2 linked regions of the Paraburkholderia bryophila genome follow. The protein of the gene in region 2 interacts with the protein of the main gene of each other region in a pairwise test. Links are inferred from orthologs where the notes say so. Each region holds a gene or a part of one and is shown on either strand. Other genes may lie near its edges.

Region 1 (3,291 bases), 2.0 Mb from region 2 along the record:
CGGTATCGGCTTGATCGCAAAGCCGATTCGCCGCGCCGACCCACGTCAGGCGGATGGTAGAATAACCGGCTGATTTTTTTGATCGTTTTGATTTATAACGGAGAGACCAACGTGTCGTTCATTTCCAATGCCTTCGCCCAAGGCACAGCAACAGGTGGCATTGAATCGAACCTGATGAGCTTCCTGCCGCTGATCCTGATGTTCGGCGTGCTGTACTTCATCATGATTCGCCCGCAAATGAAGCGCCAGAAAGAACACCGCAACATGCTCTCGGCCATGGCCAAGGGCGACGAAGTGGTGACGAACGGCGGCATCGTCGGCAAGGTGACCAAGGTGGGTGAAGCTTACGTCGGCGTCGAAATCTCGGAAGGCACGGAAATCACCGTGCAAAAAGCGTCGGTAACGACGATTCTCCCGAAGGGCACGATCAAGTCGCTGTAAGGCCTGCTCTCTCGCGTCCGGCGCGGCCTCGCCGGCGATCCATGCACACCGCTGAATCGCCCGCGCTCATCGCCGGACGCATCGCTTCCAAGCCAACCTTCCCGTTGGACCACTCATGAATCGTTACCCCCTCTGGAAATACGCCGTGATGCTGGTGGCTCTGGTCATCGGCCTCGTGTACACGCTGCCCAACCTGTTCGGCGAAGCGCCGGCGGTGCAGGTGTCGAGCGGCAAGGCAACGGTCAAGCTCGACTCGACCACGCTGTCGGCTGTCGAAGCCGCGCTCGCCGCGAATCAGATCAAGCCTGACGACGTCACGTTCGACAACTCGTCGACCAACGCGAACATTCGCGTGCGTCTGCCGGACACCGACACGCAACTGCGCGTGAAGGACCTGTTGCAAAAGTCGCTGAATGCCGACCCGACCGACCCGCAATTCGTCGTCGCGCTGAATCTGCAGAGCGCGTCGCCGCACTGGCTGACCGCGCTGCACGCGCTGCCGATGTACCTCGGTCTCGATCTGCGCGGCGGGGTGCACTTCCTGCTGCAAGTCGACATGGCCGGCGCGCTGAACAAGAAGCTCGACTCCGACGCTTCCGACGCACGCACACTGCTGCGCGACAACAACATCCGCGACGGCGGTGTGAACCGCGTGAACCAGACGGTGGTGATCAATTTCGCCGACCAGGCCACGGCGGACGCCGCGCTCAAGCAACTGAGCCGCGGTATCGGCGAACTCCAGTGGGCCACGCAAACCGGCACCGACGGTAGCGTGCAACTGGTCGGTACGTTCACGCCGGCCGTGCAGCGGACCGTGCAGGACGCCGCGCTCAAGCAGAACATCACCACGCTGCACAACCGCGTGAACGAACTCGGCGTCGCCGAGCCGGTGATCCAGCAGCAAGGCTCCGACCGCATCGTGGTCGAACTGCCGGGCGTGCAGGACACGGCGAAGGCGAAAGACATCATCGGCCGTACGGCTACGCTCGAAGCGCGTCTGGCCGATCCGGTCAACACCCACCCGCAACCGGGCGATCCGGTGCCGCCGGGCGACGAGCTGTTCACGCAAGGCAACCAGACGCCGGTGCTGCTGCGCAAGCAGATCATCTTCACCGGCGACCGGATTATCGACGCGTCGGCGGGCTTCGACGAGCATCAGCGTCCGTCCGTCAACATCCGTCTGGATTCGGCCGGTGGCCGCGCGGTGCGTAGCGTGTCGCGCGACAACATCGGCAAGCCGATGGCCATGGTGCTGTTCGAAAAGGGCAAGGGCGAAGTGCTGACAGTGGCGACCATCCAGTCGGAACTGGGCGACCGCTTCCAGATCACCGGCCAGGCCACGCCGCAAGGCGCCGCCGACCTCGCGCTGCTGCTGCGCGCCGGTTCGCTGGCCGCGCCGATGGACATCATCGAAGAACGCACCATTGGCCCGAGCCTCGGCGCGGACAACATCAAGAAGGGCTTCCACTCGGTCGTGTGGGGCTTCGCGGCAATCGCCGTCTTCATGGTCGCGTACTACATGCTGTTCGGCGTGATCTCGGTGATCGGCCTGTCGGTCAACCTGCTGCTGCTGATCGCGGTGCTGTCCATGCTGCAGGCCACGCTCACCTTGCCGGGCATCGCCGCTATCGCGCTCGCGCTCGGTATGGCGATCGACTCGAACGTGCTGATCAACGAACGCGTGCGTGAAGAACTGCGCCACGGCGCGCCGCCGCAACTGGCTATCCAGAACGGCTACGCGCACGCCTGGGCGACGATTCTCGACTCGAACGTCACCACGCTGATCGCCGGCCTCGCGCTGCTCGCCTTCGGCTCCGGCCCGGTGCGCGGCTTTGCGATGGTTCACTGTATCGGCATCTTGACGTCGATGTTCTCGGCCGTGTTCTTCTCGCGCGGTCTCGTGAACCTCTGGTACGGCGGCAAGAAGAAGCTGAAGTCGCTGGCCATCGGTCAGGTGTGGCGTCCGGAGTCGGCGCCCGCAGGCGCGGCCGCTTACCTCGGTAACGAAGACGCCGACACCGACACCGCGCAAGCCGTCGCTGCCGTGACCGCCAAGCCCAAGGGCAAGGCGGCCGTGGCCCAGGCACGCGCGGCCGGCAAGCCGACGGTGCGCCGCCGCAATGCGGACGCTTCGAACGCGACGCAGAACACGCCGCAGAAACCGGGTTCATCCCGCTGAGTCCCGGAGAACTAGACCATGGAATTTTTCCGCTTTCGCAAAGACGTTCCGTTCATGCAGCGTGCGTTGATTTTCAACGCGATCTCGCTGCTGACGTTCGTTGCCGCTGTATTTTTCCTGCTGCATCGCGGGCTGCATCTGTCGGTGGAGTTCACCGGCGGTACGGTCGTCGAAGTCCAGTATCCGGGCGCCGCGCCGCTCGAACCGGTGCGCGCCAGTCTGGCCAAGCTTGGTTATGCCGACGCTCAGGTGCAGAACTTCGGCACCTCGCGCGACGTGCTGATCCGTCTGCCGCTCAAGCAGGGCTTCACGTCCGCGCAACAGAGCGATCAGGTGATGGGCGCACTGAAAACCGACACGCCTGAAGTGCAGTTGCAGCGCGTCGAGTTCGTCGGTCCGCAGGTCGGCAAGGAACTCGCCACCGACGGCCTGCTCGCGCTCGCGTGCGTGGTGGTCGGCATCGTGATCTACCTGTCGTTCCGCTTTGAATGGAAGTACGCAATCGCCGGCGTGATCGCGAACTTGCACGACGTGATCATCATTCTCGGCTTCTTCGCGTTCTTCCAGTGGGAGTTCTCGCTGTCGGTGCTGGCGGCGGTGCTCGCCGTGCTCGGCTACTCGGTGAACGAATCAGTGGTTATTTTCGATCGGATTCGCGAGACCTTCCGCCG
Region 2 (3,345 bases):
GTTAGCCGTCGTGGTGGGTTGCGCAGGAATGCGCCAGTCGATCAGCGCGCGAAGCTCGCTTCAGCGCCGTTCTCAACCAGTGCCTTCAGCTTTTGACTCGCATGGAACGTCACAACCCGGCGCGCGGCGATCGGAATCGCCTCGCCGGTCTTCGGATTTCTGCCGGGACGCTGGGGTTTGTCGCGCAACTGGAAGTTGCCGAAGCCCGACAACTTCACGCTGTCGCCACTCTCCAGCGCGTCGCGGATCACCTCGAAGAACGCTTCGACCATGTCTTTCGCTTCCCGCTTGTTGAGCCCGACATTGTCGAACAGCAACTCGGCAAGTTCAGCTTTGGTGAGCGTCGGCGTTTCAGCAGAAACGACGGCGGGTGATGTCGGAATATCGCGAATCATGGCGCTGCGTTGCGCCGTAAGAAGGGCTTCGAAATCACTCGAGTTCATTTCATTCATATCTATCAAATGGCGCGCCAAGCAAAAAACAAAGGATGCGGAAACAGCCGTGCAATTGTTAAATGCGGGTTATCCGCGCAACCGTGCGCCATATACTCGAGCCAGACGTTCCACTAGAGTTTGAATGGCCAGATCGACCGTCTCATCCTGAAGGGTTCCGCCAGTATCTTGCAAGGTCACACGGAACGCAAGGCTTTTCTCATGAGCGGCTAGACCGCCGGAAGTGTTTGATTTTGGACGGAATTCGTCGAAAAGCACAACCTTCTGAACGCTCTTGCAAGCCGGTTCGGATTGCGCCTTCTGCAGCTCGTCCAGCAGCGCCTGAACCTCGATTTTCTGATCGACGACTACCGCAATATCACGACGCACCGGCGGGAATTTAGACACGTCCGCGGGAGTGGGCAATACGCGCTGCATTAATGCTTCCGATTCGATTTCAAACAGAATCGGCGCATGCGGCAAATCATATTTCTGCATCCAGCGCGGATGCATTTCGCCAATCCAGCCGACTGCGCGGCCATTCACTTCGATACGCGCACTGCGTCCCGGATGCAGCGCCGGATGTTCCGCTTTCACGAAACGTGCCACTGCCGGCGCCAGCAAGGCTTCGAGATCGCCCTTCACGTCGAAGTAGTCGACCGTGCGCGTGGACGCGCCCCACTGCTCGTCGAGCGCCGGGCCGTAGGCGAGCGCGCCGATCATCTTCGGCTGCGCGAAACCTTCCACCGTGAGTTCGCCGGCCTTGATCGACGGATCATGCAGGAACACGCGGCCGGCTTCGAACACGCGCACGCGATCCGCGGCGCGGCGATTCAGGTTCGTGCGCAGCACGTGGATCAGGCTGCCGAACAGCGTGGTGCGCATGACCGACAACTGGCTTGCTATCGGATTGAGCAAACGCACCGGCTTGTCGTTGCCCGCGAAGTCCTGTTCCCACTCAGCGTCGACGAAACTGAAGTTCACCGTTTCCGCGTAATCGCGCGCGGCGAGTGCGTGGCGGATCACGTGGATCGAACGCTGCGTTTCGTTGGTCGCGAGCATTTCGCTGGTCGCAACCGGCGGACGCGCGGGGATCTTTTCGAAGCCGTAGATACGCGCGACTTCTTCGATCAGGTCTTCTTCGATTTCAATGTCGAAGCGGTACGACGGCGGCATCACTGAGAACGTGTCGTCGTTGCGCTCGAACGTGAGGCCGAGACGCGTGAAGATTTGCGCGATTTCATCCGCGTCGATCTTGATGCCGATGATGCGGTTCGCACGCGACACACGCATCTTCACCGGCTCGCGCTTCGGCACGTTGACGATCTGGTCGTCGACCGGACCGGCCGCGCCGCCGCAGATGTCGAGGATCAGTTGCGTGATGCGTTCGATGTGCTCGACCGTGGTCGCGTAGTCGACGCCGCGTTCGAAGCGATGGCCCGCATCGGTCGAGAAGTTGTACTTGCGCGAGCGGCCACGAATGCTATCCGGCCACCAGAACGCGGCTTCCAGGTAGATGTTCGTGGTGTCGAGCGTGACCGCCGTGCTGTCGCCGCCCATGATGCCGGCGAGACTTTCAATGTGCTGCTCGTCCGCGATCACGCCGACGGTTTCGTCGAGCTCGACCGTGTTGCCGTTCAACAGCTTGAGCGTTTCGCCGGGGCGACCCCAACGCACGTCCATGCCGCCGTGGATCTTGTCCAGATCGAACACGTGCGACGGACGGCCCAGTTCGAGCATCACGTAGTTCGAGATATCGACCAGCGCGGAGATGCTGCGTTGACCCGAACGTTCGAGACGCTGCACCATCCATTGCGGCGACTTCGCGCGCGCATTCACGCCGCGAATCACGCGACCCGAGAAGCGGCCGCACAGATCCGGCGCCGAGATTTTGACGGGCAGCGTTTCGTCGAGCGTGACTTGCGCCGGCTTGATCTCGAGCGGGCGCAACGATGCACCGGTGATCGCCGACGTTTCGCGCGCCACGCCGAACACCGACAGACAATCCGCCTTGTTCGGCGTCAACTTGATTTCGAAAATCGTGTCGTCGAGATTGAGCGTTTCGCGGATGTCCTGGCCGATCGGCGTATCTTCCGGCAGGATCATCAGGCCGCTATGGTCTTCCGACAGTTTGAGTTCACGTGCCGAGCAGAGCATGCCCTGGCTTTCCACGCCACGCAGCTTCGAGAGCTTGATCGCGAACGGCGCAGCGCCCTCTTCGGCCGGCGGCAATTGCGCGCCCACCAATGCGACCGGCACCTTGATGCCCGGCGCCACGTTCGGCGCACCGCACACGATGTTCAGCGTCGCGCCCGTGCCGGCGTCGACCTGACACACGTTGAGCTTGTCCGCGTCCGGGTGCTTGACGACTTCCAGCACCTGGCCGACAACGATCTTCGAGGTCGGCGGCGCAGCCGGCCGCAGGTCTTCAACTTCGAGACCGGCCATTGTCAGCGCGTGCGACAGTTGGTCGGTCGTCAGTTGCGGATCGACAAAGGTTCTCAGCCAGGATTCCGGGAATTGCATGGTTCTGTGTACGTTCTGATCAGGTTAGGTCCACGTCCGGCGATGCTGCCTTGGTGCTTCTCTGGACTCTGCCGGGGACGCTGCGAACGGCACGCTTTGCATGCCATTCGCGCTCTATGCTTGTCGCGTTCGACCGCGCGGTTCAGGCGAATTGACGCAGGAAACGCAGGTCGTTTTCGAAGAACAGACGCAGGTCTTGCACGCCGTAGCGCAACATGGTGAGCCGTTCGAGGCCACTGCCGAACGCGAAGCCGATATAGCGCTCCGGGTCGAGACCCATGTTGCGAATCACCGTGGGATGCACCTGGCCGGAGCCCGAAATTTCGAGCCACTTGCCGGCGTTCTTGCCCGTTTCGAACAGCATGTCGATTTCAGCCGACGGTTCGGT

What was found.
Region 1: the proteins of pheT (region 2) and secD interact in binary tests that used the Escherichia coli proteins (3 or more experiments, as listed by UniProt). The link is inferred for Paraburkholderia bryophila from one-to-one orthologs.

Annotation. Positions count from the first base shown.
Region 1 is NZ_JACCAS010000001.1:2,257,789-2,261,079, forward strand. The notes cover bases 118-3,088. They hold secD (protein translocase subunit SecD), read left to right. Parts: upstream 118-556; coding sequence 557-2,620; downstream 2,621-3,088. Other genes in these bases: yajC (preprotein translocase subunit YajC), read left to right, coding at 118-441; secF (protein translocase subunit SecF), read left to right, coding at 2,639-3,088. Outside these bases: more of yajC, read left to right, coding at 112-117; more of secF, read left to right, coding at 3,089-3,291. UniProt on the Escherichia coli protein: Part of the Sec protein translocase complex. Interacts with the SecYEG preprotein conducting channel. SecDF uses the proton motive force (PMF) to complete protein translocation after the ATP-dependent function of SecA.
Region 2 is NZ_JACCAS010000001.1:4,286,747-4,290,091, reverse strand. Bases 240-3,264 are described here. They hold pheT (phenylalanine--tRNA ligase subunit beta), read right to left. Parts: upstream 2,958-3,264; coding sequence 522-2,957; downstream 240-521. Other genes in these bases: pheS (phenylalanine--tRNA ligase subunit alpha), read right to left, coding at 3,100-3,264; GGD40_RS19265 (integration host factor subunit alpha), read right to left, coding at 240-452. Also shown: more of GGD40_RS19265, read right to left, coding at 42-239; more of pheS, read right to left, coding at 3,265-3,345.